3 regions of the Mesorhizobium sp. M0518 genome follow, and region 1 is predicted to be linked to each of the others. Evidence: predicted binding sites of a transcription regulator. Region 1 holds the regulator's gene; each other region holds the start of a gene.
The links. Region 1 encodes PhoB, which activates phosphate uptake and scavenging genes when phosphate is short. Its sites were predicted from a motif close to TGTCATNNANCTGTCAT; they were not measured.
Positions count from the first base shown of each region.

Region 2: a site for PhoB is predicted at 7,552-7,568, ahead of NKI66_RS25415 (esterase-like activity of phytase family protein). Genes of this name have one in related genera too.
Region 3: a site for PhoB is predicted at 8,891-8,907, ahead of NKI66_RS25980 (LTA synthase family protein). Genes of this name have one in related genera too.

Region 1 covers NZ_JAMYQY010000001.1:72,336-82,288, reverse strand. Annotated here, with positions in the region: gene pstA (phosphate ABC transporter permease PstA) at 1-157, shown strand, start outside; gene pstB (phosphate ABC transporter ATP-binding protein PstB) at 175-993, shown strand; gene phoU (phosphate signaling complex protein PhoU) at 1,020-1,727, shown strand; gene phoB (phosphate regulon transcriptional regulator PhoB) at 1,744-2,433, shown strand; gene eglC (endo-1,3-1,4-beta-glycanase EglC) at 2,968-4,392, shown strand; gene NKI66_RS00370 (type I secretion system permease/ATPase) at 4,437-6,194, shown strand; gene NKI66_RS00365 (HlyD family type I secretion periplasmic adaptor subunit) at 6,198-7,517, shown strand; gene NKI66_RS00360 (ROK family protein) at 7,551-8,795, opposite strand; gene xylF (D-xylose ABC transporter substrate-binding protein) at 9,065-9,953, shown strand, end outside.
Region 2 covers NZ_JAMYQY010000020.1:98,688-108,640, reverse strand. Annotated here, with positions in the region: gene NKI66_RS25445 (substrate-binding domain-containing protein) at 1-57, opposite strand, end outside; gene NKI66_RS25440 (sugar phosphate isomerase/epimerase family protein) at 161-1,069, opposite strand; gene NKI66_RS25435 (Gfo/Idh/MocA family protein) at 1,066-2,097, opposite strand; gene NKI66_RS25430 (LacI family DNA-binding transcriptional regulator) at 2,294-3,319, shown strand; gene NKI66_RS25425 (trimethylamine methyltransferase family protein) at 3,462-5,015, opposite strand; gene NKI66_RS25420 (GcvT family protein) at 5,028-7,439, opposite strand; gene NKI66_RS25415 (esterase-like activity of phytase family protein) at 7,658-9,136, shown strand; gene NKI66_RS25410 (MATE family efflux transporter) at 9,306-9,953, shown strand, end outside.
Region 3 covers NZ_JAMYQY010000021.1:75,603-85,555, reverse strand. Annotated here, with positions in the region: gene NKI66_RS26020 (DUF1428 domain-containing protein) at 1-135, opposite strand, end outside; gene NKI66_RS26015 (small ribosomal subunit Rsm22 family protein) at 276-1,247, opposite strand; gene NKI66_RS26010 (YnfA family protein) at 1,249-1,572, opposite strand; gene NKI66_RS26005 (cyclopropane fatty acid synthase) at 1,640-2,944, opposite strand; gene rplI (50S ribosomal protein L9) at 3,246-3,830, opposite strand; gene rpsR (30S ribosomal protein S18) at 4,052-4,300, opposite strand; gene rpsF (30S ribosomal protein S6) at 4,300-4,800, opposite strand; gene NKI66_RS25985 (pilus assembly protein TadG-related protein) at 5,254-6,912, shown strand; gene NKI66_RS25980 (LTA synthase family protein) at 6,921-8,852, opposite strand; gene fabD (ACP S-malonyltransferase) at 9,129-9,953, shown strand, end outside.

The sequences.
Region 1 (9,953 bases):
CACCGCGCTGCCGGTGCAGATCTATATGTGGGCGAACGAGGCCGAACGCGCCTTCGTCGAGCGCATGTCGGGCGCCATCATCATCCTGCTCGTCTTCCTCATGGCCATGAACATCACCGCGATCGTGCTTCGGCGTCGGTTCGAGCGGCGCTGGTAGAAAAAAGGCATCTTGGTATGAACATCATGACCGAACAGTCCCTTGAAAACGCAGTGGGCGACAAGATGAAGTCGAACGAAGTAATCAAAATGCGCGGCGACAAGGTCGGCGTGTTCTATGGCGAGAAGCAGGCGCTGTTCGACGTCGATCTCGACGTCCGCCTGAACCAGGTGACGGCGCTGATCGGCCCCTCCGGCTGCGGCAAGTCCACCTTCCTGCGCTGCCTCAACCGCATGAACGACACCATCGATTCAGCACGGGTAACCGGCAAGATAACGCTCGACGAAGAAGACATCTACGACAAGAACATCGATGTCGTCGAACTCAGGGCGCGCGTCGGCATGGTGTTCCAGAAACCCAATCCGTTCCCCAAATCGATCTACGAGAACGTTGCCTATGGTCCGCGCATCCACGGATTGGCCAAGCGCAAGGCCGACATGGATCAGATCGTAGAGTCGAGCCTGAAGAAGGCGGCGATCTGGAACGAGGTCAAGGACCGTTTGCAAGAACCTGGCACGGGTCTTTCCGGTGGCCAGCAGCAGCGTCTGTGCATTGCACGCGCCATCGCCGTGTCACCCGAGGTGATCCTGATGGACGAACCGTGTTCGGCGCTCGACCCGATCGCCACTGCTCGCGTCGAGGAACTGATCGACGAACTGCGTCAGAACTATACCATCGTCATCGTCACCCATTCGATGCAGCAGGCAGCACGCGTGTCGCAGCGCACCGCGATGTTCCATCTAGGCTATCTGGTCGAGGAGGGCGCCACCGACAAGATGTTCACCACCCCCGACGACAAACGCACCCAGGACTACATCACCGGCCGGTTCGGCTGAGCTCAGGCATACGAGGGACGAAGATCATGGGTGAACATACCGTCGCATCTTTCGATGAGGATCTGGAGCAGATCAGCCAGCTGATCCGCGACATGGGCGATCTCGCCTGCTCGATGGTCAGTGGCTCGACCAGGGCTTTGCTCAATTCGGACAATGCGCTGGCGCAGCGCGTGGTTTCCGATGATGCCATCATGGATGCACGCCAGCGCGAGCTGGACGATCGCGCCATCACGCTGATCGCCAAGCGCCAGCCAATGGCCAACGATCTGCGTGCGGTGGTCGGTTCGATCCGCATGGCCGGCGACCTTGAGCGCATCGGCGACCTTGCCAAGAACATCGCCAAGCGCGTCGGCACTGTCGGGCTGAGTGTCACGCCGCACGACCTTTCGCATTCGATCGACGCGATGGCGCAACTGGTGCTGATCCAGGTGCAGGGGGTCGTCGACGAGTATGCCGCCGCCGACCCGGCAGCGCTTGCCACGCTCAGAAACAATGACGAACGCATCGACGTCAAATACACCTCGGTGTTCCGTGAGCTGCTGACCTACATGATGGAAGATCCCCGCAACATCACGGCGTGCACGCACCTGTTGTTCTGCGCCAAGAACCTCGAGCGGATCGGCGACCACGTGACCAACATCGCCGAAAATGCCTACTATGTTTTGACCGGCACGCAGCTGCCAGCCAATCGTCCGAAGCAGGACGAGACGGCAATGTCCGCGCCAGCGGCATAACAGGGGTGACCAGCCGATGATCGCACCACGCATCATGGTGGTGGAGGATGAGGAGCCGCTAGGCGTGCTGCTCCGCTACAATCTTGAATCCGAAGGTTACCAGGTCGAGGTGGTGACGCGCGGCGACGAGGCCGAAATCCGGCTGCAGGAGAACGTTCCCGATCTTCTGGTGCTCGACTGGATGGTGCCTGCGGTTTCCGGTATCGAACTCTGCCGGCGCCTGCGAATGCGTCCCGAGACCGAGCGGCTGCCGATCATCATGCTGACCGCGCGAGGCGAGGAAAGCGACCGCGTGCGCGGCCTGTCGACCGGCGCCGACGACTATCTGGTCAAGCCCTTCTCGACGCCGGAGTTCATGGCCAGGGTCAAGGCGCTGCTGCGCCGGGCCAAGCCGGAAGTGCTGTCCAGCGTGCTAAAGGTCGGCGACATCGTGCTCGATCGCGAGTCGCACCGGGTCTATCGCAAGAAGAGCGAGATCCGGCTCGGGCCGACCGAGTTCCGCCTGCTCGAATTCATGATGCGCCATCCAGGCCGCGTGTTCTCGCGCAGCCAGCTGCTCGACAATGTCTGGGGCGAAACGATCTACATCGACGAGCGCACGGTCGACGTGCATGTCGGCCGGCTGCGCAAGGCGGTCAACAATGGCCGGATGCCGGACGTCATCCGCACGATCCGCGGGGCGGGCTACGCGATCAGGGAAGACTAGGTGCTGTTTCGTCCCGATAGATCGGGAAAACTCGATTAGCACGCGGTCGCCAACAGCCGGTGGAATGTTGCACTCGTCTCATCAATGGGGAGCGAGCACGTGACGCCAGGAGCGGTCATCCTCATCAGGTTTCGAATGACTGCATTTGGGCCAAAGCGACAGGCAGCTTCTCGCGTCCCTCGATCTCCCAAACTCTCTATTGGGCCCCGGCTGGCCAAGAGGCACGGCGAATTACTTGATAGGTCGCCATCTTTCCCGCAGACTCCAACCAGAAAGCCACGCAAGAATGCATTTGAGTTAATTTAGATATACGTTCGTCGAATGACGCGCATTCTGCAGAAATATACAATTTTAATAAATTTACTTCAAATTATTGCGAGTCCTCTCCTCTTTATTCATCGCTTGTCCGTCGATTGTTCAATGCGATCTCGGATCTAATGACGATTCCGTGGAACGATCTCGTTCTTTGCAGCGTTGCTTGGAAGCGGTCGCCGGACCTTTGACCAGGTCGGACACCATGAGGAAGGATTTCTGATGAGCACGGTCTTAAACGCCAAGGGCATCCCTCTTGCCTACACCGGCGCTTCCACTCATTGGTTCTCGGCCACCGGGTCTGGACCGGAACTGCATGGCACCTCCGGCAACGACTCCTTCTGGGGAGATACCGGCGTCAATGTCACGATCTACGGTGGCGCCGGCGACGACTACTATCATCTCTATTCCACCAACAATAAGGTGGTCGAGGATCCTGGGGCAGGGATCGACACGATCGACACATGGATGAGCTACAAGCTCCCCGACAATTTCGAGAACCTCGTCGTTACCGGCGCCAATCGATTTGCGTTCGGAAATGCGTTGGACAACATCATCAAGGGCGGGTCGGGTCACCAGACGCTGGATGGCGGCAAGGGAAATGATGTCCTGATCGGCGGTGATGGCGCCGATACTTTCGCCATTTCCAAAGGTAATGGAAGTGATCTTATCTTCGATTTCGGTGCGACCGATGCGGTCCGCCTTGACGGTTACGACTTCACTTCGTTCGATGCCGTCCGTTCACAGATGGTCCAGGTGGAATCGAACGTGATGCTGAACCTCGGATCCGACGAGATCCTGGTGTTCAAGAATACGACCATCGACAAGTTGCAGCCCACCCAGTTCGAACTTCCGATCGACAAGTCCGCAATGACGCTGTCCTTCTCCGACGATTTCAACACGCTGAGCCTTCGGGACGGGCAGGACGGCACCTGGAATTCCAATTTCTGGTGGGGAGCGCCGAACGGCAGCACGTTGAGCAGCAATGGTGAGTTGCAGTGGTATATCGACGCCAATTATGGCCCGACGAGTTCGGTCCATCCGTTCAGCGTTGAGAACGGCGTCCTCACCATCACCGCCGCGCAGGCGCCGGAGGACATCAAGCCTCTGATCAACAACTACGAATACACCTCGGGGATCCTGACGACCCACGACACCTTCTCGCAAACCTACGGCTATTTCGAAATGCGGGCGGATCTCCCTGAAACAGCCGGAGCCTGGCCGGCGTTCTGGCTGCTTCCGGAGGACGGCTCGTGGCCGCCGGAGCTGGACGTTGTCGAAACGCGTGGCCAGGACCCGAACACGCTCTACATGACGGCGCATTCCAATGAGACGGGAGCGCACACGAAGGTTTCGTCAACGGTGAACGTTGCGGATACCGACGGTTTCCACACCTATGGCCTACTCTGGACGAAGGATGAGCTTGTCTGGACCTATGATGGTGTAAAGGTCGCTCAAGCAGCGACGCCGGCCGACATGCACGATCCCATGTATATGCTGGCCAATCTCGCGGTGGGCGGCATTGCCGGCCAGCCTCCTGACCATCTGGCTACGCCAGCGGAGATGAAGATCGACTACATCCGCGCCTATACGCTGGACGACCTGCAGCACCACCCCTTGGACATCGCCGGCGACCATTCGGTCTAAGCGACGCCCTAATGTTGGGGCCATGAGCCGTTAGGAGCGCGGGAATGATTGCACGGTCTGATCTGCGGGCAGTCTTGAGGCGCGCCCTCGCCGATGTCGGCGTTTTTTCGTTCCTCATCAACATCCTGCTATTGGTGATCCCCCTTTATCTCTTGCAGGTCTATGACCGCGTCCTGCCTTCCTCCAGCGTCGAGACGCTTCTTTACCTCTCTGCTATCGCGGTTCTCGCACTCGCCTTTCTCGGTCTCCTTGATGCGGTCCGCTCCGTTTACACGCAGCGCGTTGCAGCCATTGTCGACAACAGACTGGGCGCGAGGACATTCGCCGTCTCGCTGGAGGCTAAGTACGCTGCGGGAGCGGCCCTGTCTCCACTGCGCGACCTTGCCTCGGTATGCGCCTTCATCAGGTCACGTGGCGCGGCGGTCTTGTTCGACCTGCCGTTTGCTCCGTTCTTCCTCGCCCTGCTGTACCTCATCCATCCTTTGCTGTTCTGGCTTACGCTGGCGGGATCTGGTCTGTTGCTTGCGCTGGTCGTGGCAAATCAGTTTGCCATCGGCAAGAATGATGCCTTGTCGGCGGAACGCTCGGCTGTTGCCAGCCTGTCGGAGCAGGCCTTTGCCCGGAATGCAGAGACGCTGCGCGCCATGGGCATGATCCAAAACGCCGCGCGAGTGTGGGGAAGGCACGTGGCGGAGGCGCTAGTCCTGCATGACCGTTCGTCGATGGCCAACGCGATTTTCAGTGGAACGTCGCGAGCCGTACGCATGATGCTTCAGCTGGCAATACTGGGTGTCGGAGCATGGCTCGTGCTGCAAGGGAAGATGACGGCCGGCATGATCTTCGCGTCTTCCCTGGTGTCGTCCCGCGCGCTGCAGCCGCTCGACCAACTGATCGGGTCATGGCGGCAGATCGTCGACGCCAGACGATCGTGGAAGCGGTTGGACAAGGCGTTTTCCGCCCATCCGGCGCTTGCGCAAAAACTGACCTTGCCGGACCCGTCCGGCGAAATTGTCGTGCAGGGCCTCATCTTTGTCGCGCCGAACGCCACACCCGGCACCGAACCCATCATCAAGAGACTGAATTTCCGCATCGGCGCAGGCGAAGCGGTGGCGATAATAGGTCCGAGCGGAGCCGGCAAGTCCACCCTGGCAAGATTGCTTGTCGGTGCGATTCAGGCAACCAGCGGCTGCGTCAGGATTGATGGCGCCGATCTCAGAACCTGGGACGAGAAGCAGCTTGGCCGGCATATCGGATATCTCGCTCAGGAGGTGGAGCTCTTTCCCGGATCGATCGCGGAAAATGTCGCCCGCTTTGAACCCGATGCGAATGACGCCTCTATCGTCGAGGCAGCAAAGAATGCCCGGGCGCATGAGCTGATACTGGAGCAGCGAGACGGCTATCAGACCAGAATAGGTTCGTCGGACAGAACACTGTCGGGCGGCGAACGCCAAAGGATCGGGCTGGCGCGCGCTTTTTACGGCAATCCGCATGTTCTCGTTCTGGATGAGCCCAGTACCCATCTCGACGGCAGCGGCGAAGCCGCGCTCGAAGAAGTGCTTGCCGCCGCGAAAGCGGCGGGCGTTACGACAATCGTGATAACGCACCGCCCTTCGGTCGCCGCAGCCTGCGACCGCGTGATGCTTCTACGCAGCGGAGTGATCGCAGCCTTCGGTCCAAGCGGCGACGTGATGCGGCAGCCAATCGCCGGCATCGGCCTTGCCCCACAGCGCAGCATGGCGGTGACAGGGTCTTTTGCAACGACGAACCGCGGCACCCCTCATAGTGTCCGCTTTGGATCGTAGAAGATGACAGCACAGAGCCTCGTCCGGGAAGGCACAGCACGCACCGACATTCGCCGGGTGGCATTCGCCGGATACGCGGCAATGGCGATATTGATGGGTTGCTTTGGCTATTGGGCAGTCAGTGCACCGTTGTCCGGCGCGGTCATCACGCAAGGCACAATCTCGGCGACAGGCGGGAACATCCTCATCCAGCATCCCGAGGGCGGCATCATCCAAGAGTTGCTCGTCCATGAGGGTGATCGGGTGCAACAGGCCCAGGAACTGATCCTGCTGGATCGAACAGCCGCGCAAGCCGAACTCAACCGGCTGACGAGACAGTCGATCGCGTTGAAGGCCAGCGCCTCGCGGCTGGAGGCGGAACGCGACGGGTTGGATCGGCTTGCGCCAATCACAGAGGCTGCGCCGGCACCGTTCCAGCACAATTTCGAGGTCCTGGTTCAAGAACAGCAGAAGGAATTCAACGCCAGGCTCGCCCGATTTCGATCGGAACAATCGATCCTCAGGCAACGGGTTGCCATGCATCGCCAATCGGTCGTCGGGTTGCAGGCCCAGAAACAGGCCATTGAGCAACAGGCCGAAATCGTGAAGAAAGAACTGGGCATCAAGACCAGCCTTTTGGACAAGGGCCTCACCAATCGCACTGAATATTCACAGCTTTTGCGTAGCGAGGCCGATCTCGTCGGGCAGGCAGGGGCGCTGGAGGCAAATCTTGCATCGGCCAACACCCAGATCGTCGAAGCGCAGCAGCAGATAGAGCGCCTGACCACGCAACGCGTGGAGGAAGCCCTGACGAAACTCGACGAGGTACGTTCTTCGCTGGCTGACATTGACGAACAGATGCGGGCATCCGAGGCAGTGCTGCGGCGGACGACGATCAAGGCGCCGGCGGCGGGCATCGTGGTATCGTCCACCTACAATTCCAAGGGCAGCGTGATTGCCCCCGGCGAGAAGATCATGGAGATTCTGCCTACGGCATCGGGCTTGATCGTCGATGCACGGCTGCCGCCGAAAGACATTGACCAGGTTCGTGTCGGCCAGCCGGCAAGACTGCGACTATCAGCGTTGAACATGCGGCTCACCCCCGAGATTTCAGCCATGGTGACACAGGTTTCCGCAGATCGGCTCATCGATCAGGCTACGCATGAACCCTATTTCCGCGCCAAGCTGAAGATTGCCGCCAACTTGCCGCCCGGCGTGAAAGCGGAGCAGCTTTACCCTGGAATGCCGGTAGAAGCGTTCATCGGCACCGGCGAACGGACTTTCTTCGAGTATCTCGTACGGCCGATGCGCGATTCCTTCGCGCGCGCTTTCACGGAGCGGTAGATGTTGCGGACCGCGCAATTTTGACCCTGGCCCTCACGCCACGCTCTTTCCGGCGCTCCCTCTCGCCTGCACGCCCGGCGCAAAAATCTCCTGATCGACGAAGATCAATGCCCGCATGGCGCAGCCTTCGCGGATCAGCGGCAGTTCGTTCGGCTCGGTGTCGAAGGAAATCGATTTGGAATGCTGGCCGCCGGCGGTCTGGGCAATCGCTTGCCGCAATGCCGGCTCGATCAGGTCGAAGGCGGCGGCGCTGACACCGACCATGGCGACCGGCGCCGGATCGATCAGCGCGAACAGGCTGCCGAGGCCGTAGCCGAGCGCTTCGCCGGCCTTGCGATAGGCTTCCCGTTCGGGTCCGTCACCTTCGCGGGCCGCGGCAGCCAGGGCGCGCATGTCGGCGTCGCTGACATCGGCGACGGGTTCTGCATCCTCGCCCATCTGCCTGGCGTTGCGCCAGATGGCGTAATTGCCCGCATAGGCTTCGACGCAGCCGCGCCGTCCGCAGCGGCAGAGCGCGCCGTTCGGCCGATGGATCATGTGGCCGAATTCGCCGCCCGAGGAATGGGTGCCGGTGAACAATTCGCCCTTCAGCACCAGGCCCATGCCGATGCCGTGCGACAAAAGGATAGCGATGAAATCGTCGCGGTAACGATCGGGGTCGCGCCACCGCAGCGCCACCGCCATCATGTTGCAGTCGTTCTCCATTATGGCGGGGATGCCGAACGCGTCTTCGAATATGTCAGCGAAGGCGATATCGGTGTGCGGCGTGATCGGCGACCACAGCATGGCGCGGGCACGGGTGTCGGTAATGCCCTGGATCGCCAGCGCGATGCGGGCGATGCTGCGCACGTCCAGGTCGGGATCTGCCAGGCGGCGCCGCACGATTGCCGTGCATTCACCGATCAGCGACTCGCGCGACATCGTCAGCGTGTCCAGCCGGCGCTGTTCCTCGGATACTACCTGGCCGGCATAGTCGATGACGGCGACGGAGAGGAAGTTCAGCGACAGCACCACGGTCATTACCGCGGCCGCTTCCGGATTGAGGCTGAGGCCGACCTGCGGCCGGCCGCGTTTGAGCGAGCCGGCCTCGCTCGGCTTGCTTTCGGTCAGGATGCCTTCGACGATCAAGTCGGAGGAAATCGCCGAGATGGTCGAATGGCTGAGGCTTGTGGTCGCGGCGATTTCGGTGCGGGACGGTTGTCCGGCCTGGCGCACGGCCGCAATTACCATCGCCCGGTTGCGGCGACGCAGATCGTCGTGGCGGATTCCGACCGACATGTTCTTTCACGTCCTCCCGGTCGCCGCGGTTCTTCCTGCCCTGGAACGCTGTCGGTGACGCAGGTAAATACTGGCAGAAGCTGCACGCCCTGTCATTTATTTATTCCGAGACTCGAAAAAAACTCGAAATGACATCAAAATCCATCAGAATCGATGTTGACAGCGTTCGGACGTTGGCCCAGTGTTTTTTCGAGGCTCGAAAAAATAGGGCTTCTGTGCCGGCCCTCGGGTCAGTTTGGTCGCGCCATACGCGGCGCAGGGAGGATAATATGAAAAGATTCACAGCCGCCATCCTGGCGGGTGCCGCCATGTCGCTGACGCTCGCGTCTGTCGCGCAGGCGAAGGACAAGGTCGTCGGCGTTTCGTGGTCCAATTTCCAGGAAGAGCGTTGGAAGACCGACGAGGCCGCCATGAAGACGGCGATCGAGGCCGCCGGCGACAAGTACATCTCCGCCGATGCGCAGTCCAATCCCGGCAAGCAGCTCACCGATGTCGAAAGCCTGATTTCGCAGGGCGCCAATTCGCTGATCATCCTGGCGCAGGACGCCTCGGCCATCGGCCCTGCGGTGCAGAAGGCGCTGGACGAAGGCATTCCGGTCGTCGGCTATGACCGGTTGATCGAAAACAAGGACGTCTTCTATCTGACCTTCGACAACAAGGAAGTCGGCCGCATGCAGGCCCGCGAAGTGTTCAAGGTCAAGCCGGAAGGCAACTACGTCTTCATCAAGGGCTCCGGTGCCGATCCCAATGCCGACTTCCTGTTCTCGGGCTCGATGGAAGTGCTCAAGGAAGCCATCGACAGCGGCAAGATCAAGAATGTCGGCGAAGCCTACACGGATGGCTGGCTGCCCGCCAACGCCCAGAAGAACATGGAACAGTTCCTGACCGCCAACGACAACAAGGTCGACGCGGTGGTCGCGGCCAATGACGGCACCGCCGGTGGCGTCGTCGCGGCGCTGACGGCGCAAGGCCTTGCCGGCACAGTGCCGGTCTCGGGTCAGGACGGCGACCACGCCGCGCTGAACCGTATCGCGCTCGGCACGCAGACCGTTTCGGTATGGAAGGACGCGCGTGAGCTCGGCAAGACCGCCGCCGAGATCGCTTCGCAGCTCGCAGACGGCAAGAAGACCGGCGACATTGCCGGCGCCAAGGACTTCA
Region 2 (9,953 bases), on a different contig from region 1:
CGTGGCGGCGGCCACGACGGTCGAGCGCAGAACGGTCCTTCTCATCGTCATGCTCATGCACTTATCCTCCCTTTTTGTCCTCGCAAGCGAGGGGTTTCGACATTCGCTTCGGCAATGCGCGCTACAGACATCCCGGCCGGCTCCTCCCGCCGGCCGATCCTCACATCGGGTTCGGCAGGTAGCTGGCCCCTCCCCGGCATTGCTTAAGATATTCCAGCGCCCGCACCTGGCCGGTGATCTCGAGGTCGCCGCGATAGACCGGGTCGTGCCAGCCTTCGATATCGATGGCCCCCTTGTAGTCGGCCAGTCGCAATTCGCTGATCACCCGGGTCCAGTCGCTGTCGCCGAAACCGGGCGTGCGCATCTGCACGAAGGGCAGTCGGCCGAACACGCCATGCTCGCGGATCACGTCCCAACGCACCGTCGCGTCCTTGCCGTGCACATGGAAGATGCGCGGCGCCCATTTGCGGATCTGCGGCATCGGATCGATCAGATAGACGAGCTGGTGGCAGGGCTCCCATTCGAGGCCCAGATTGTCGTCCGGCACTTCGTTGAACATCATCTCCCAGGCGTCCGGATTGTGGGCGATATTCCAGTCGCCGGCGGCCCAGTTGCCGTCCATGGCGCAGTTCTCGAAGGCGATGCGGACGCCCTTGTCGGCGGCGCGCTTGGCCAGCGGTCCCCAGACCTCCTTGAAGCGCGGCAGGCTGTCCGGCAGAGGCTTGCCGCGCAGACGGCCGGTGAAGCCGCTGACCATCGAGGTGCCGAACAGATGCGCGTTGTCGATCACCGTCTCCCAGGCCTTGAGCACGCCGCGGTCGACCTCGCCGTCTTCCAGCGGATTGCCGAACACGCCGAGCGAGGACACGGTGACGTCGGCATCGCCGATCGCCTCGCGGATCTGGCCGGCGAGAAGCGGCAGGTCCTTGCCGCCAAGCGTCTGCCAGAAGAAGGGTTGGATGCTCTCGAAGCCGAGCGGCAGGATCTGTTTGACGTAAGCCGCCGGGTCGTCGAGATTGGCCCGCACCATGGTGCCGATCCGGATGTCGAGAAGCGGGTTCGGCGTCATTGTGCGTCCTCTGCGATTGTCACGCGGCGGCCGGTCTCGGCGCTTTCGATGGCGCCGAAAACCATGGCCAGGCTCTTGATGTTGTCGGCGCCGCGCGTTTCCGGCTCGGTGCCGGTCTCGATGGCGTCCACGAAATCCTGGAGAATGCCGAGATGGCCGCCGACGCGATCGGACGCATCGAGCGGCGGCACCGCGATCGGCTGGGTTTTGTCGAACATTCCGTCGCGGCCCGGCATCACTGCTTCTGCCCTCAGGTCGTCATGACCGTCCCAGATGAGGCTGCCGCGCTCGGCGACGATGCGCCATGTACTTTCCCAACTGGTGCGGAAGCCGGCGGCGCACCAGCTGCCGGCATAGGTGAAGACCTTGCCGCGGCCGAGATCGAAGACGGCGCTGGCCGACGATCCCTGCCGGTACCAGGAATTGGCCGGCTCCCATTCCTGGCAATAGACATTGGCCGGCTCGCCGGCGACCATGTAGCGGGCGGCGTCGAAGGTGTGGATCGCCATGTCGAGCAGCAGCACATGCGCCATCTCCTCGCGAAAGCCGCCGAAATGCGGCGCGACGAAGAAGTCGGCGTGGATGCTGGTCGGCGTACCAATGGCGCCGGAATCCAGGAACCTGCGGATGCGCCTGACATCGGCGACATAGCGGCGGTTCTGCACGACCGCATGGATGCGCGCGGCGCGGCGCGCGGCCTCGACGATGGCGCGCGCATTTTCCCGACTGTCGGCGAGCGGCTTTTCCGTCAGCAGATGGCAATTGTGGGCAAAAGCGGAAAAAGCGACTTCGCGCCGGGCGGCTGGAACCACCACGTCGAACACCGCTTGCGGTTTGGTCTGGTCGAGCACGGCGTCGAGATTGCTGCCGATGAAGGCATTGGTGAGATCGTATTCGCGCGCCCTCGCCCGTGCCCTCTCGGCATCGATATCCACGAGGCCGACAAGGGTGAGCCCGCGGATCTGCCTGATGGCATCGAGCCAGGCCTTGCTCATCGCTCCGCAGCCGACCAGGACGACATCGATCATCCAGCGCTCCTCCTCCGCTCGGTCCCTCCAGACCGATCGTCACGGCATCCACGGCAGGACCGTAAACGTTTTTCCGTAAACGTTTACGAGAACACACCCGAAGGCGTAGAATGTCAATTGGCCGTTGGCGAAAATCGTCCTGTCGCCTTGGCCTGAGCGGCTACCGGTGCTAGCCAAGCAAGGGGAGTACAGTCACTTGGCATCCAGCATTCACGACCTTGCCCGTCACTTGAACATATCGATCGGCACGGTGTCGCGAGCGCTGAACGGTCGCGCCGATGTAAATGCCGACACGCGCCAGCGCGTGCTCGAGGCGGCCAGGACGCTCAACTATTCGCCGAACCAGTCCGGCCGCAGCCTGAGGCAAGGCGCCACCCATTCGATCGCCTTCATGCTGCAGCCGCATCCCGGTGACCAGCAATATGGTGAGCCGTTCTTCATTCCATTCCTGATCGGGCTGCAGGCCAGGCTTGCCGAAAGCGGGCTCGACCTGACCGTGGTCATGGGGGCGCCAGGCGACTACCAGCAGGAGCGCCTGCGCCGTGTCGTCGAAACGCGCCGCGCCGACGCGGTGCTGCTGGCCTGGACGCGGCGCGAGGACGAGCGCATCGACTATCTCACGCAAGCCGGCTTTCCCTTCGCCACGCTCGGCCGCAGTCGCTCCGGGGCCAAGTCCTATCCTTCCCTCGACCTCGATTTCGAGAAGGCCGGCGCCGACGCCGTCGACCGCCTGGTGGCGCGCGGCCACCGCCGCATCGCAGCCGTCCGTCCGTCGCTCGACCTCAACTTCGGCTATTTGTTCCTGGCCGGCTACCGCAAGGCCCTAAAGCGGCACGGCATCGAGATCGACCCCGAGCTGATCGCCTCCGGCTTCATCAACGAGGCCGGCGGCTACGAGGTGACGCCTCAGGTGATGCGCTCCAAGGCCCCGCCGACCGCCATCATCTTCAACAATGACGCAATGGCGCTGGGCGGCTGCAAGGCGCTGGCCGAGATGGGCATCAGGCCGGGTCAAGACATGGCGGTGACCGTCATCGTCGACACGCCGCTCTGCCGCTATTTTTCCCCGGCGCTGACCGCCTTCCGCCCGGCGCTGGAGCCAATGGGACAACGCCTCGCCGAAATGCTGCTGGCGTCGCTTCCCGCCTTCGCCGGCCCGGAGGGGCCGCGGATCATCCGCGAGGTCTGGCCGCTGGAGCTGGTCGCACGCGACAGCGATTGATGGTGGCAGCAGGACCGCCGATGTCGTCCTCCCCTCAAACAGCACACCGGTGCCGCAGTGCACCGGCCGCAACCTTGAATGCGCGGGAGGCGCTGTAGGCTCCGGATCGCGCCACAACCAGGGCGATCAGCGAGAGCCGGCCTTAAGACACCGGCGCCGCTCCGCCCTCTGCCGTGCGCCGCGCGATAAACTCATCCAGCACGCCGGCGGTGGCGGCAGCCGTTGCCGGCGGCGCGAAATCGGAAAGCACCCGCCTCCAGACGCCGGTGGCGCGCTCGCTCGCCGTCTTCGACCCACTTTGCGTCCAATTGCCGAAATTCGACCAGTCGGCCACCAGCGGTTCGTAGAAGGCGGTGCGGTAGCGCACCATGGTGTGGCCGGCCGAGAAGAAATGGCCGCCCGGCTGCACCTCGGCGATCGCCTCGAAACCGATGGCATCGCTGTCACCCGGGGTTACGGCACAGAGTTCAGCCACCGTCTGCAGCGCCTCGATGTCGGTGATCAGCTTCTCGAAGGAGACACTGAGGCCGCCCTCCAGCCAGCCGGCGGCATGGATGCACATCGTCGCCCCAGCCAGTACCGAACCCCACAGCGCGAACTGCGTTTCGTGCGCGGCCTGCGCATCCGAGATGTTTGCGGCACTGCCGCCGCCGGACCGCCACGGCAGTCCGGTGAAGCGCGCCAGCTGGCCGGCGCCCAGCGTCGCCTTGACATGCTCGGGCGTACCGAAGGCCGGCGCACCGGATTTCATGTCGACATTGGAAGAGAACGAGCCATAGACGACCGGCGCACCCGGCCGCACGATCTGCGCCAGCGTCAGCCCGGCCAGCGCTTCGGCGTGCTGCAGCGTCAACGCGCCGGCCACCGTGATCGGCGCCATGGCGCCTGCCAGGCAGAACGGCGTGATGACGGAGATTTGGCCCGCGCGGGCGAAATCGATGATGCCTTGCGCCATCGGGATGTCGAGCTGGCGCGGCGAGTTGGTGTTGATGACGGTGTAGCAATATGCATTTGCCAGAAACTCGTCCTGCGACAGGCCGCGCGCCAGACGAAGCATCTCGAACCCGTCCTGGACTTGCGGCGTGCCGCGCGCGAAGACGAATGGAAACTTGTCCGACAGCGTCAGCTGCGCGCGGTTGACGGCATAGTGCCGAAAGCGGTTGTCGACATCCTGCGGTTCGATGCAGGGCCCCAGCATATGCAGCACGTCGAAATGCTGCACCAGCCGCATGAGATCCTCGAAATCCGCCAGTGTTCCCGGCCGCCGGCCGCGCTCGAGATCGGTGACGTTCGGCGCCCCGCATCCGGCCAGGAAGGTCATCGAGCCGAGCTCCAGCGTCAGATCGCGGGCGCGCGAACCGGCGTGAGCGTGGATCGATCTCGGCGCCGAGGCGAGTGCCGTCGTCACCATGTCGCGCCCGATGCGCACCATGTCGGTGTCCGGATCGACCAGCGCGCCGGCGCTGGCGAAAAGCTCACGCGCCTGCGGCAGCAGCACCTTGATGCCGAGCTCTTCCAGCACCCGCAGCGCGGTGTCGTGAATCGCGGCCACCTGATCGTCCGAAAAGATCGGCTGCGGCAGGAACGGGTTCTTCAGCGAATGGTAATTCGGCCGGCGGCTGCTTTCGCTGCCGGCCTCGCCCGTGCGTCCACGCCGGCGTTCGCGCCTGCCATCCCGTGCCGCGTCATCGACCATCGGAAATCCTCCTCATTGCCGCATTGCCTTGCCCTCGGGATCGTAGGGCGAGGCCGCGACGACATGCGCCGGCCGTTCCTCACCCACGACATTTACGGAGAGCGCGGTGCCCTCGCCTGCAACATCGCGGTCGACCAGCGCCAGCGCCAGGCTCTTGCCGACCGTATAGCCATAGCCGCCCGACGTGACGAAGCCGACGCGTCGGCCCTGATACCAGACCGGCTCGAAGCCGCTGGCGTCGGCGTCGAACGCATCGATTTCCAGGGTCACAAGGCTTTGGCCGCTACCGGCCTCGCGCTGTTTCAAGGCAGCTTCGCGGCCGATGAAGTCGCTCTTGCCGAAAGCGATGAACCGGTCGAGACCGGTCTGGCCCGGCGTGTAGCCTTGCGTGAATTCGCGCGACCAGATGCCAAAGCTCTTCTCCAGCCGCAGCGCATTGAGCGCATAGTAGCCGATTTCGGCAAGGCCCAGATCCTCGCCAGCGCCCAGCAGCGTGTCGCGCAGAGTGGCATGCATGGTCACGGGGCAACTGATTTCGAAGCCGAGTTCGCCTGATATCGACAGCCGCGCAACACGTGCCTGCACCATGCCGATATCAAATGCGCCGCAGGCCATGAACGGCAGCGCTGCGCCGGAAACATCCTGATGCGTCGTTCGCTCCAGTATTTTGCGCGCGTTCGGCCCGGTCAGCAGAAAGCCGCTCATCGTGTCGGACAGGTCGGCGACGGTGACGCCTTCAGCCGCATGGCTCTCGAACCAGCGCATGTGGAATTCCCGGAGATAGTAGGAGCCCATCAGCCAATAGCTGCCGCCGCCCCAGTTGAAGACGGTGAGGTCGCCCTTCAGCCGTCCGTCAAGACCGAGCATTGGCGCCAGGCCGGCCCGTCCGGGTTTCGGCAGCTTGCAGGCGAGCAGCCGGTCGAGCCAGGCTTCCGCACCTGGCCCCGCCACCGCATAGCGCGAATAGGCCGAGATATCGACGAGACCGGCGGCGCGCCGCACCTGCAGCGCCTCGTCGCCGACGATGTCGAAGGCGTTGGAGCGCCGCAGCGTCGTGTTCTCGGCAAATCCCATCGGCGCGAAATAGGCCGGGATTTCCAGCCCCCAGGAAGCCGTCCATTCGCATCCCGCGGCCGTCATGCCGTCATAGGCGCCGGGGCGTTTCAGCGGCCGGCCGGCGGGCAGCCGTTCATTGGGAAAGGTCATGACGAAGCGGCGCGAATAGAACTGGCGCGTGGTCTGCTTGAGATATTCCCGGTTGGCGGCGAAGGCGCCGTAGCGGGCGATGTCCATGCCAAAAATGTCGGCCTGCGGTTCGCCGTAAATCATCCATTCGGCCAGCGACTTGCCGACGCCGCCGCCCTGGCTGAAACCGGCCATGACGCCGCAGGCGACCCAGTAATTCTTCAGCCCCCGCACCGGCCCGACAATCGGATTGCCGTCCGGGGTGAAGGTGAAGGCACCGTTGACCCATTTGCGGATGCCGGCAGTCGCCAGGCAAGGGAAGCGCTCATGCGCCTTGGCGAGTTCCGGGCTGATGCGATCGATGTCTTCCGGGATCAGCTCGATGCCGTAGTCCCATGGCGCACCATCCATGTTCCAGTGCTTCGGATTCTGCTCGTAAACGCCCAGCAGCACGCCCTTGCGCTCCTGCCGGAGATACGAAAAGCCATCGAGATCGACGGCGATGCCGATTTCCCTGTCCAGCGCCGCGATCTCGGGAATGTCCTCAGTGATGAAATAATGGTGCTCCATCGGCGTCACCGGCAGGTCGACGCCGGCCATGCGGCCGAGCTGCTTTGCCCACAGCCCGCCGGCATTGACGACATGCTCGGCGATGATGGTGCCCTGCTCCGTGATGACATCCCAGCGACCGTCGGCGCGCGGCTTCAACTCGACGACCCGGTTGCGCAGGATGATGTCGGCGCCGCGCTTCTTCGCAGCACCCGCATAGGCATGCGTCGTGCCGTACGGGTCGAGATGGCCTTCGTTGGAATCATGCAGCCCGCCAAGCACACCGGTGACGTCGACGATCGGGCAGATCGTCTTGATCTCATCGGGCGTTACCAACCTAGCGGTCTCGATGCCGACCGACTGGAACACCGCCCAGGCCGATTTCAGCCACTCCCAGCGCGCGGGATCGCTGGCGATGTTGACGCCGCCCTTCATGTGCAGGCCGATATCCCAGCCGGATTCGGCCTCGATCTCCCGGTAGAGATTGATGGTGTAGTCCTGCAGCGCCGCCACGTTGGGATCCGCGTTGAGCGAATGGAAGCCTGCCGCCGCGTGCCACGTCGAACCGGCCGTCAGTTCGGCGCGCTCGATCAGCGCCACATCCCTCCAGCCGAACCGCGTCAGGTGATAGAGCACCGAGGCTCCAACCACGCCACCTCCGATGACGACTGCGCGGTAGTGCGACTTCAAGGCTTCCCCTCCACGGTTAGTCCGAAGGCTGGAGCATATATTCACTGGACATAAGTGTCTAGTGCCGCGCGCGCGCATCGTTTTTCGTCGACCGCCGGCATGCACCGCGCGCTGTCACGTAAGCATCATGTTCGCGCCGTAGACCGCGTTTCGGGGAGGCCTGCGCGGCATCATCGATGTCGCGCCTCGCGGCACATCCGTCACAAAGAGGATTATCCATGAAACACCTGTACCGAACCGCGTCGCTCGGCGTCGCGCTGGCCTTGTTCACCGCCTTGACGCCGGCGCTCGCCGACAGCACCGCGACCGTCGGCGGCCTCGTCAACAAGGGGCTGGTCGGTGTCGGCCGCATCCCGGCCGCTCAGCGCGACAAGTTCGGCGAGACCTTCGGCTCGGGCTCCGGCATGGCGATCGACACATCAGGCTGGACGCACGGCGCCGATGGTTACAAGGGTTCGCTCTGGCTGCTGCCCGACCGCGGCTACAATGTCGTCGGCACCACCGACTACCGGCCGCGCCTCAACACCATCGGCATAGAATTCATGCCGACCGCATTGGGTGCCGCACCCGCTGCCGGCCAGGAGCAGACGGGCGTCAAGGCGACGCTCGCCGACACCATGCTGCTCACCGACGACAAGGGCGCTGATGCCACCGGCCTCGACCCGCTCAACGGCGTGCGCGCGGCAAGCGGCGACATGCCGATCCTGCCGCAAGCCGACAATGGCAAGCTGGCGCTCGACAACGAGGCGATCGTGCGGCTGCCCGATGGTTCGATGTTCATCTCCGACGAATACGGCCCGAACATCTATCGGTTTTCCGCCGACGGGCATCTGCTGTCGGCAACCCAGCCACCGGCCGCCCTCGTGCCGATGCGCCACGGCACGCCGAACTTCGCCTCGGACAATCCGGGACCCGGTGCCGCCGAGCCCGATCCGAAGGATCCCGAAACCGGCCGCCAGAACAACCAGGGCCTTGAAGGCATGGCACTGACGCCGGACGGCAAGTTCGTGATCGCCGTGCTGCAGTCGGCGACAAGGCAGGACGGCGGCGATTCGCCCGCCACGCGCCAGAACACCCGCGCCCTGGTCTACGACGCATCCGACCTCGGCCATCTCAAGCTGGCGCATGAGTATGTCGTGCCGCTGCCGGTGTTCAAGGATGCCAAGGGCAAGACCAAGGTCGCCGCGCAGAGCGAGATCGTGGCACTGTCGGATCAGACCTTCCTGATGCTGGCGCGCGACAGCGGCAACGGCCAGGGCCTGAAGGGCGATGCCTCGCTCTATCGCCAGGTCAACGTCGTCGACCTATCCACCGCGACCGACATCGCCGACAGCGCCTTCGATGCCGCTGACAAGCCGGTCGCCCCCAAGGGCGTCGTCGACCCATCGGTGACACCGGCCAAGCTGACGCCATTCATCGACATCAACGACAGTGCCGAGCTCGGCCGCTTCGGCCTGCACAATGGCGCGCCGAACGACAAGAACAACCTGTCCGAGAAGTGGGAGGCGATGTCGGTGGTCAGCGTGCTCGATGCGAAGCTGCCCGACGACTACTTCCTGTTCGTCGCCAACGACAACGACTTCCTTGCCCAGGACGGTTTCCAGGTCGGCGCGCCCTACAAGGCGGAAGACGGCGCCAATGTCGACACCATGTTCCTGGTCTATCAGGTCACGCTGCCGGGTCTGGCCAAGAAGTAACGACCACTGCACGGACGGGCGCGCTTGGCGCGTCCGCTGGGGCAGCGGCTGATATGAACGGGGGGCAGCGGCTTTCAGCCGTGCGGCGCGTTCGCAAGGGTGCATCTCGGTCCCGCCTGCGATATCATCGTGGACTGGATCCAAATCACCATCCGCCGAGCTGCCCGCCATGGACGAAAAAATGCCCGCGCGCCGGGGCACCGGCGACCTGACCAGCGGCCCGATCCCGCGCACGCTTCTGCTGTTCGCCCTGCCGGTGCTCGGCTCCAACGTGCTGCAGTCGCTCAACGGTTCGATCAACGCCGTCTGGGTCGGCCGTTTCCTCGGCGAATCGGCGCTGACCGCCACCTCCAACGCCAACCTCGTCCTGTTCCTGATCCTCGGCACTGTGTTCGGCATCGGCATGGCGGCCACCATCCTGGTGGCCCAGTCGGTCGGTGCCCGCGACCTGCCCGAGGCGCGCCGCATCGTCGGCACCAGCGCGACGTTCTTCTTCCTCGTCTCGGTTGTCTTCGCGGTCTGCGGCTGGATCTGGGTCGACGCCATTCTCAACACGCTCGGCACACCGGCCGATGCCTTGCCGCTGGCGCGCTCCTATCTGCGCATCATCTTCGTCGCCGTGCCGATGATGAACCTTCTGTCCTTCGTCATGACCGTGCTGCGCGGTGCCGGCGATTCACGCACGCCCTTCTTCTTCATGGCGCTGGCCGTCGTCCTCGACATCGTGCTCAACCCATTGCTCATCGCCGGCATCGGGCCGTTTCCCGAACTCGGTATCGCCGGCTCCGCCACGTCGACGCTGATCGGCCAGACGGTA
Region 3 (9,953 bases), on a different contig from region 1:
GTCGTCGCCCCATCCCTCGACCATCCGGGTGGTGCCGAACTCCTTCAGCACCGATGCCGCCTTGGCGACATGCTTGCGATAGGCTTCCTTGTTGGCGGCGGGCACCGCGGCGACAAATCCTGCGATATAGCTCATTGCGTCTCTCCTGTTGGCTGATGCCGTTTGACACTCTTGGCGTCTCGAAAGATCCGAGAACGCCAATGGTCGAACGGCACGGCCTGGATTCGACATCGCTCCGAATTTTTCTTCGGAGCGGTTCGAAACGCCACTGCCGCCTATTCGGAACCCAGCCTGTCGCCCCAGTCCAGCCGCCGGGCGAGCTTGAAGTCGGCGCCGTCGCGCTTGGTGAACAAGCGCTCGGCGGCGGTACCGTCGTCCTGGCAAAGCTTGAGCAGAACCTTGCCGGAGCCGGATTTCGGCGGCGCAAGAACCCGCGCCTGGTGCGAAGTGGGCCGTTCTCGGGAAGCCGCGACATAGATGAACTTCTCGTCTTCCCACGGCACGTCGGCATCCTTGGCCAGCCGATGCAGGCGCGAGCGGGCGACGCGGCGGGAAAAATGGCACCAGTCGGGCTGGATCAGCGGGCAGGGCGCCTGATGCGCGCAAGGCGCTAGCACATGCGCGCCCGCCTCGATCAACTGCCGGCGCACGGCAAGGATGCGCTGCCAGCCGGCAGGGGTGCCCGGCTCGACCACAAGCAGCGTGTCGGCGGTGAGTTGCCAGAGGCGGTCGATGAGCTTCGGCAGTGATGCGGGAGCGATTTCATCGAGCACATAGGCGCAAGTGACCAGATCGGCCGACTTGAGGTCGGCAAGGTCGATGGTGGCATCACCCGCCAGCCACCTCGTCTGGGCGGCAATCGCACCGGCGGCAAGTGTCTCGCCGACCTTGCGTACCGCCGCACTGGCTTCGAACAACACAGCCTGTTCGAGATCGGGCCACAGCTCAGTCGTGGCCCAAAGCGCAGTACCAGGACCTGCGCCGACATCGAGCAGGCTCTTGGGTTGGAAGGCGGGCTTGGCATCGCTCAGCGCATCGAGACTGGTGCGGATCGCGGCATAGGTCGCCGGCAGCCGCGTCGCCAGATAGGCTTTCACCGCCAGATCCTCGGCCATGTGCAGACGGCCGTCGCGCAATTCGGCACGATAACGGTCGGACAGCGTTTTTGCCGCTTGTTTGAGTACAGCCAGCGGAACGTTTTCGAGCAAGCGCTCGACACCTTGGCGAAGGGATGCCGGCAACTCCATCTCACGCGCCCCGCGGGACGAGAAGGATCACGGAAGCGCCGGCAATGCAGAGCGCCGCGCCGGCAAAATCCCAGCGGTCGGGGCGCACGTCCTCCACCAGCCACAGCCAGCCAAGCGATGCCGCAATGTAGATGCCGCCATAGGCGGCGTAGGCGCGACCGGCGGCTGACGTGTCGACCAGCGCCAGCAGGAGGCCGAACAGGGCAAGCGAGCCGAGGCCGGGAAGAAGCCAAAGCGGCGACTTATCCAGCCGCCACCAGGCCCAGAACGAAAAGCAGCCGGCGATCTCGGCCAGAGCGGCGGCGGCATAGAGGACGTAGGTCATGAAAAAGGTCCCGCGACGGTCACGGGACCTTTTTCAGTGCAGGCGCCGGCAATGGCAAGCGGCAATGCTATTCCTGGTCCGCAACCTTGCGGCGACGAGCCGGCTTGGCGGTCGGACTCTTTTTGACGGGAGCCGTTTCACGATGCCCCATATCGCGCATCTCGAGCGCCTTTTCGCATTTGGCCATGTAGTCGCGCGACATCGGCAGCGTATCGTTCTTCTTGGTGATCTGGATCTGGAAGATGACCAGGTCCTGCCAGCGGAAGGCGGCTTCCGAGGCCGCCAGATAGAATTCCCACATGCGGCAGAAGCGCTCGTCATAGATCGCCTTGGCCTTGTCGCGGTTGGCAGCGAAGCGCTCGCCCCAGTGCTTCAGCGTATCGGCATAGTGGAGCCGCAGGATCTCGACGTCGGTGACGACCAGGCCCGACTTTTCGATCGCCGGCATGACTTCCGAGAGCGAAGGGATATAGCCGCCCGGGAAGATGTATTTGCGGATGAATGCGCTGGTCGCCCACGGCACGCCGGAACGACCGATCGTGTGCAACAGCATCACGCCATCGGGCTTGAGCAGCGTCGCGCTCTTGTCGAAGAACGTACGGTAGTGGTTGACGCCGACATGCTCGAACATGCCGACCGAGACGATGCGATCGAAACGCTCGTTGAGTTCGCGGTAGTCCTTGAGCTCGAAATGCACGCGGCTTTCCAGCCCTTGCGCGTGCGCCCGGTCGGTGGCGACGCCATGCTGCTCGGTCGACAGCGTCACGCCCTGCACGTCGACGTCGAACGCTTTGGCGAGGTAGAGGCCAAGCCCGCCCCAGCCGGAGCCGATGTCGAGCACCGTCTGGCCGGCTTTCAGCCGGAGCTTGGCGGCGATGTGGCGCTTCTTGGCGGCCTGCGCTTCGTCCAGCGTCATGTCCGGCTGCTCGAAATAGGCGCAGGAATACTGCATGTCCTGGTCAAGGAAGAGCCGGTAGAGGTCGCCCGACAAATCGTAGTGGCGCTGCACGTTGCGGCGCGAGCGCGAGGCGGTGTTGATCTGCTGCAGGCGGCGGAAGGCGTGGCGCAGCCCTTCGATGGCCTTCGACCAGGTGGCGTCGATGCCGCCGCTGCCCATATTCTGGAAGGCGATGCGCATCACGCCCAGCACGCCGCCTTCGAGGATGTCGAGTTCGCCGTCCATGTAGGACTCTGGCACTGCCAGCATCGGATCGAAGGTGATGGCGCGCTCGGCATGCGCCGTCTTGATATGCATGTGCACCGGTTCGCCGCTGCCGTCGCCGAAAATCACAGCCGAGCCCTTGGGGCCGGTCACCTTGAGATTGCCGGTGCGCACCAGGCGGTCGAGAACGCGCTTCAACAGAATATTCATGACCAAATGTCCCCTCTCGGCCAGACAGGCTGCCTTGGCGCGTGACCGCGAAAATCGGTATCGATTTCGCCGGGGGTCTTGCGCCGAACCAAAGTTGCACAGCGTGCTTTGCGCGGCCAAAGGACGCGCTACGCCATAGTCTGCAACAATATATAGGGGTTCGAAAAGTTCCATTTGGCACAAAAATGCCCGGGCGAGAGACCCGGGCATTGGTCCAGCATGGCTGGATGACGGCAAAGTGATCGGAGCTTGGCTTTAAGTCGTGATCAGCCCATGGCTCCAATCGTCTTGCGAAGTGTGATCAGGCGTTGTCTTCGCCGCCCTCGAACTCGGTGTTCGGATCGAAGAAGTTCTCCGGCCGGGCGTTGTCGTTGATGTCGTCGCCATAGATGGCTTCGGCAGTGGTCAGTGTCTCGCCCTTGGCCTGGCGCTCGGCTTCGTCGGCCGTGCGGGCGATGTTGAGCGTGACGGTGACCTCGACTTCCGGATGCAGCGCGATCGCCACATTGGTGACACCGATGGTCTTGATCGGCTGGTTGAGCAGGATCTGGTTGCGGTTGATCGAGAAACCTTCCGCCGTCAGCAGATCGGCGATGTCGCGGGTCGAAACGGAACCGTAAAGCTGCCCGGTTTCGCCGGCGGAGCGGACGGCGATGAAGCTCTTGCCGTCGAGCTTTTCGGCGATCTGGGCCGCTTCCGACTTGCGCTCGAGGTTACGGGCTTCGAGTTGGGCGCGCTGGCCTTCGAACTTCTTCTTGTTGGCTTCGTTGGCGCGCAGCGCCTTGCCCTGCGGCAGCAGGAAGTTACGGGCAAAGCCGTCCTTGACCTTGACGGTGTCGCCCATCTGGCCGAGGCGGGAAACGCGTTCGAGAAGAATGACGTCCATGGTTTTGTTCCTTCGGTTGGGCGCCAATCAATCGATGAGATCGACGCCGAATGTCTCTGGAACAGGTCAGGAAGCTTGAGCGCCCGGGGGCGCTGGTGTCGCTGTCCTGCCTGTCGCGGCAGTTAGAGGTTTTTGACCTCAACCCGGGATTTGATGTCCAACCCTGCGGCGCCCGTCGCCGTGGGAGAGGAGCGGGCGGCGAGCCGCCCGCATTGACGCTATTAGCGAACCACGTAGGGCAGCAGGCCGAGGAAGCGGGCGCGCTTGATTGCCTTGGCGAGTTCGCGCTGCTTCTTCTGGCTGACGGCGGTGATGCGCGACGGCACGATCTTGCCGCGCTCGGAAATGTAGCGCTGCAGGAGACGCACGTCCTTGTAGTCGATCTTGGGCGCGTTGGCGCCTGAGAACGGGCAGGTCTTGCGGCGGCGATGGAACGGGCGCCGGGTCGGGATCTGATTGATGTCGACCATTATTCTGCACCCCCTTCAAAGCCTTCGCGCGGACGGCGCGGACCACGATCGGCACCGGCGTCGCCGAACGAGCGCGGCGGACGATCGCCACGGTCGCCGCGATCACGGTCGCCGAACGAGCGCGGGCCACGATCGCCACGGTCGCGGTCGCCGAAGCCGCCGCGTTCCGAGCGCTCTTCGCGCTTCTGCATCATGGCCGACGGGCCTTCCTCATGCGCCTCGACCTTGATGGTCAGGAAGCGCAGCACGTCTTCGGACAGGCCCATCTGGCGCTCCATCTCGTTGAGCGCGGCCGCTGGGCAATTCAGGTCCATCAGCGTGTAGTAAGCCTTCCGGTTCTTGTTGACCCGGTAGGTGAGGGACTTCAGTCCCCAATTCTCGACCCGGCCGACGGACCCGCCATTCGCGGAGATGACACCCTTGTACTGTTCGACAAGAGCATCGACCTGCTGCTGCGAGAGGTCCTGCCGGGCAAGAAACACATGTTCGTAAAGAGCCATTATGTCTTATGCCTTTCTTCGTTTCTCTCCCGGTTCCCGGCGGCAAAAGCCTCTGCAACTTCTCTGACCCGCAAACCCTCGAAGGGGCAGGGGGAAGAAAGGAGCATAACGAGACGGTCGAGAGCGGAGACACGGGAGGCGGAAGCACTTCCGGCTTCACACGAAGGTTCTAAAAAACCTCCGGCCCTCCGTTCAGCCCCCAGCAAGGACCGGCAGATTGCGGGCGTCTATATAGCAATCCGACCGTAAAGCAAGGGCAAGCGGCATTCCCGTGTGTCCCACGTGACGATCGGGGAGCAGCAACGGCGGAAGTTGTGGTTTCCGGGAACCACGTCTTAACCACACTAGAAGGTTGTGTGGAGTTGAAGCCCAGCCGTCAACGGTCGATTCATCATGGAAGGCGCAAAAGCCCGGACGACCGCACAAAAGCGGCAAGCATTTCCGGGGGTAAGGATGCTTCTCGACAAATTCTGGCGCTCGAAGAGCGGCAATTTCACGCTTGTGCTGGCACTGGGTTTGCCGGTCATCCTGACAGCAGTCGCTTTCGCAACCGATGTCTCGACCCTTATGCGGGCCAAGAGCAATTTGCAGAACGCTCTCGATTCGGCAAACCTTGCTTCCTCGCACCTTGGCGATCTCGACATCACCCGCAATGACGCTTTCAACCGCTATTTCCAAGCCAACATCGTCGGTCATGGCGAGCTCGGCAATGCGCAGGCGACGTTGACTGTCGACAAGGGCGTCAACTTCGTCAAGACAAAGGCGGTTGCCTCGGCGGACGTCAATCTCAACTTCGCCTTCCTGTTCGGCGACAGCAAGCGCATCGTCGTCGATGCCTCGGCGGTCGAATCGAACAACCAGCTCGAAGTCGTGCTGGTGCTGGACAACACCGGCTCGATGGCCGGCGCGCGCATGACGGCGTTGAGGACGGCGACAAAATCGTTGCTCGACACGCTCGAAGCGGCGAAATCGCCGACGCGCAAGATCCGCGCCTCGCTGGTTCCTTTCGTAACCGCTGTCAACGTCAATGGCGACGGCTTCGATCCGTCCTGGATCGACATGGACGGCAAGTCCTCGACCAACGGCGTCAATTTTCCCGTCATCGACGGCAAGCGACCGAACCACATGGCGCTTTTCAAACAGCTCAAGAAGACCGGATGGACCGATGCCGGATGGAATGGCACCGGATGGAAGGGTTGTGTCGAGGCGCGGCCAGGCGCTTACAATATCTCCGACACGCCACCCGACACGGCCAAGCCCGACACGCTGTTCGTGCCGTACTTTGCGCCGGACGATCCCGAAGACGCCCAAAAGCCGTCTGGCGCCTATGGCAATTCGGACAAATACTACAACAACTCCTACCTCAACGATGTCAGCGACAAAACCAGGCTTGCCCAGTCGGGCATCAACATTCTGGGCATCGATCTCAGCAACCTGCTCGGCAACCTCATCGACCTTTTGTCACCCGATGACAGGGCTGCCAGGGAAAAGATCGCCAAATATGTTGCGCCCGCCAAGGAACTCATCACCGAGACCGGCTCTCCCATCACTATCGGCCCGAACCGTGCGTGTCCGACCCCGGTGGTCGCCCTGACCGACGATTTCGACAAGCTGCGCAAGGCAGCCAGTCAGATGACCGAGTGGAACGGTTCGGGCACCAATGTCTCCGAGGGCCTGTCATGGGGTATGCGGGTGCTGTCGCCCGCCGCGCCCTACACCGATGGAGCGCCGTGGAAGACGCCCGGCATCAGCAAGATCGTGCTGTTGCTCACCGACGGTGAGAACGTCGTCTATGGCGCCAGCCAACAGCCGACGAAGTCTGACTACACATCATATGGCTATCTGGCCGGCGGTCGTTTCGGATCGGATAACCAGACGACGGCGGCACGCAACGTCGATGGCTGGACCAAAAGCGTCTGCACCCAATTGAAGGACCAGGGCGTGCAGATCTACACCATGGTGCTGCAGTCCGACACCGCAGCCAACCGTGCGCTTTACAGCGCCTGCGCCTCTGATCCGAGCGGCTATTATGCAGTCAACGATCCGACCAAATTGCCGGACGTCTTCCAGCAGATTGCCAACAAGTTCTCAAAGCTGCAATTGACGAACTAAAGGCGGTCTCAACTCGTATGGGCGGCGACAATCTTGTCGACCGTTTCGGGGAAGAAGTCGGGTGCCGCGTGGCGTTTGCCGAACATCATATCGTACTGCAGCAGGCGGAAATCGCGGATCGCCGGATCGATCTCCTTTTGTCGCGCCCAATCGGGCGTGGCTTCGCCAGCCGGCGTCAGCAGAAGATTGCGGTCGACGACACGGTAGCGTTCGCTCATCTCGCCCAGGAAGCCGGTGTAGTAGGGATGGCTGATCCCGGCCGTTTTCAGGATATGATAGGGCAGGAAGGCTGGGCTGACGGCACCCATGTGCTCAGCCGGTCCGGTGCGGTTCGACCAGATGACCAGCGGCGTCTCGTGGTGTTCGAGGGCGGCCTCGGGCGACGCTTCCTTGCGCGGCGCGACATTGTCCTTGAGGAAGCCGGTTTCGACGTAGACCGGCCCCAGCGGCGGCAGATGATCGCCGAAGAAGGCGATCACGGTGGGACGGGAGCGTTTCTTCGCCCATTCGACCAGGCGTTCAAGGCCGCGATCCGCATCGGCTGAACCCTCGGCATAGCTAAGCAGCGATTCGCGCGCCCATTGGCTGATCGGCGCCTTCACCGTATGCGTCGGATTGTAATAGCGGTTCGGCTCGTAAGGACCGTGGTTTTGCAGGCTGACGGCAAAGAAGAACACTGGCTCGTCGCTGGCGTCGGCCTCGCTGATGATCTCGTCGGTCATCGCCGCGTCCGATGCCAGCGGCCCGCGCTTTTGCATGGGCGGCAGCGTCTCTTCCGACTTGAAGTCGTTGAAGCCGAAATCGGCGTAGACCGCGCCACGGTTCCAGAACCAGTTGGTGCCGGGATGGATGGCGCGCGCCCGGTAACCCTGGCTCTTGAGGAAGGTTGCCAGCGAAGGCGTCGGCGTGCGCACATATTGCTGATAGGGGATGCTGCCGGCCGGCAGGAAGGCGTTGGAAAAGCCGGTCAGGGCCTCGAACTCGATGTTGGCGGTCATGCCGCCGAATTCCGGCGAGAACATCGAGCCCGAGCGCAGCGCCCGCACGTTGGGGATCGGATCGGGCGTGATGGTGACGCCGGGCAGCTTGGTCGGATCCCAGAAGGATTCGCTCATGACGATGATGATGTCGGGCTTCTCGGCCGGCACCGAGGCGGTTACATCAGGTCTGCCGATCGCCGCGATCGCTTTGTCGGTATAGCCTGGCGGCGCCGAGACATGCGCCATCGGCACATTGAGGGCGAAGGCCAGCGCAAAACCGTTGGAGGCATAGTTTTCCTTCTGGTCCCACATGATCGGGATGATCTGCAGCCGGTCCCTGGTCCAGGAGAAGGTGGCGTAGTCCATGATCGAAACGAAGAAGGCGAGCAGCGGCACGGCCAGCGTCAGCCGGGCAAGGCGGCCCTTGCGGCTGAGCGCGGGAACCTTGCGGCGCCACAGCCGCCAGCCGTAGACGAGCAGTGACAGGCCGGCGACGATGCCGACGACCATGGCGAGCGCGGTCATCGGCCGGTCGCGCACCAAAAGCGGCAGCAGCGCGAAGATCTGGCGGGCATAGAGGAAATCGGTGGGATAGAGCGGATCGCCGAGATAATGCGACTTCTGGTGGCCGACGAAGGCAAGGGATAGCGTCAGCGGCGCGACGATCATCAGGCTCTGATGGCTGCGGCCGAGCACCGCATCGAGGCCGATCAGGATCAGCGCGAAGACGACGATGGTGGTCCAGCCGGGCTTCAGCGGCTGCAGGAAGAAGGAGACGGTGCCAGCAAAATCGCCGCGCACGATCAGTTCGATCGCAAACACCAGGACGGCCGCGATCGCCAGGCTGACAAGCCCATAGCGCACGACCGGCCATCTCCTGCCCGGCAGATAGCCGGTGGAGGGGTCGTCTTCCAGGAACTGTGGCGCGGGCTTGCCGGCGCGTTTGTAACTCTTTGCCACTTAAACTTCCCCACCCAGCGACAAACACGTCACTCGATTGTCATGGAATTGTCACGCAAAGCTAGCGCCTGTGGCCAAAATAAGAAGAGCCAGCAAACGAATCGTGAGCGGTTTTCATCAGGAGTGATCGCCAAAAAGCCTTTCGGAACAGGCACTCGGCGGATGAGGCGGCCGTCGGGCAGGGTCGAACCGGGCTTGACTTGGCGCCCCGCCATGCCTCACAGGCAAGAAAAACCCGTCTTCAGGCAAGCAAAACCAGCCCTTGGGAGCCCTCGCATGGCCGTCGCATTCACCTTTCCCGGACAAGGCAGCCAGGCGGTCGGCATGGGCAAGGATCTCGCCGACGCCTTCCCCGAAGCGCGCAGGGTCTTCCAGGAAGTCGACGACGCACTTGGTGAGAACTTGTCGAAGCTGATCTGGGAAGGGCCGGAAGAGGCGTTGACGCTGACCGCAAACGCGCAGCCGGCACTGATGGCGGTGTCCCTGGCCGTGGTCCGGGCGCTGGAATCGCGCGGCTTCTCGCTGAAAGGCAAGGTCACCTATGTCGCCGGTCATTCGCTGGGCGAATATTCGGCGTTGGCCGCTGCTGGCTTCGTTTCGGTTGCCGATGCCGCCCGGTTGCTGCGCATACGCGGCAATGCCATGCAGGCGGCGGTGCCGGCCGGCGAGGGCGCCATGGCGGCGATCATCGGATTGGAACAGGCCGATGTCGAAGCAGCCTGCACCGAGGCATCCAAAGGGTCGGTCTGTCAGATCGCCAACGACAATGGCGGCGGTCAGCTGGTTATTTCCGGAACCAAGGCTGCGGTCGAACTGGCGGCGAAACTGTGCACGGAAAAGGGCGCCAAGCGAGCGCTGATGCTGCAGGTTTCCGCGCCTTTCCACTCCGCGCTGATGGCGCCCGCGGCCGACGTCATGCGGGAAGCCCTGGCCGGCGTGACAAAGAATTCGCCGGTGGTTCCCGTCCTATCCAATGTCACGGTTAGCCCGACCAGCGATCCGGACGAGATCGCCCGCCGCCTGGTCGAACAGATAACCGGCCGCGTGCGTTGGCGCGAGACGGTGGAGTGGTTCGGCGCGAACGGCATCACCACGCTTTAC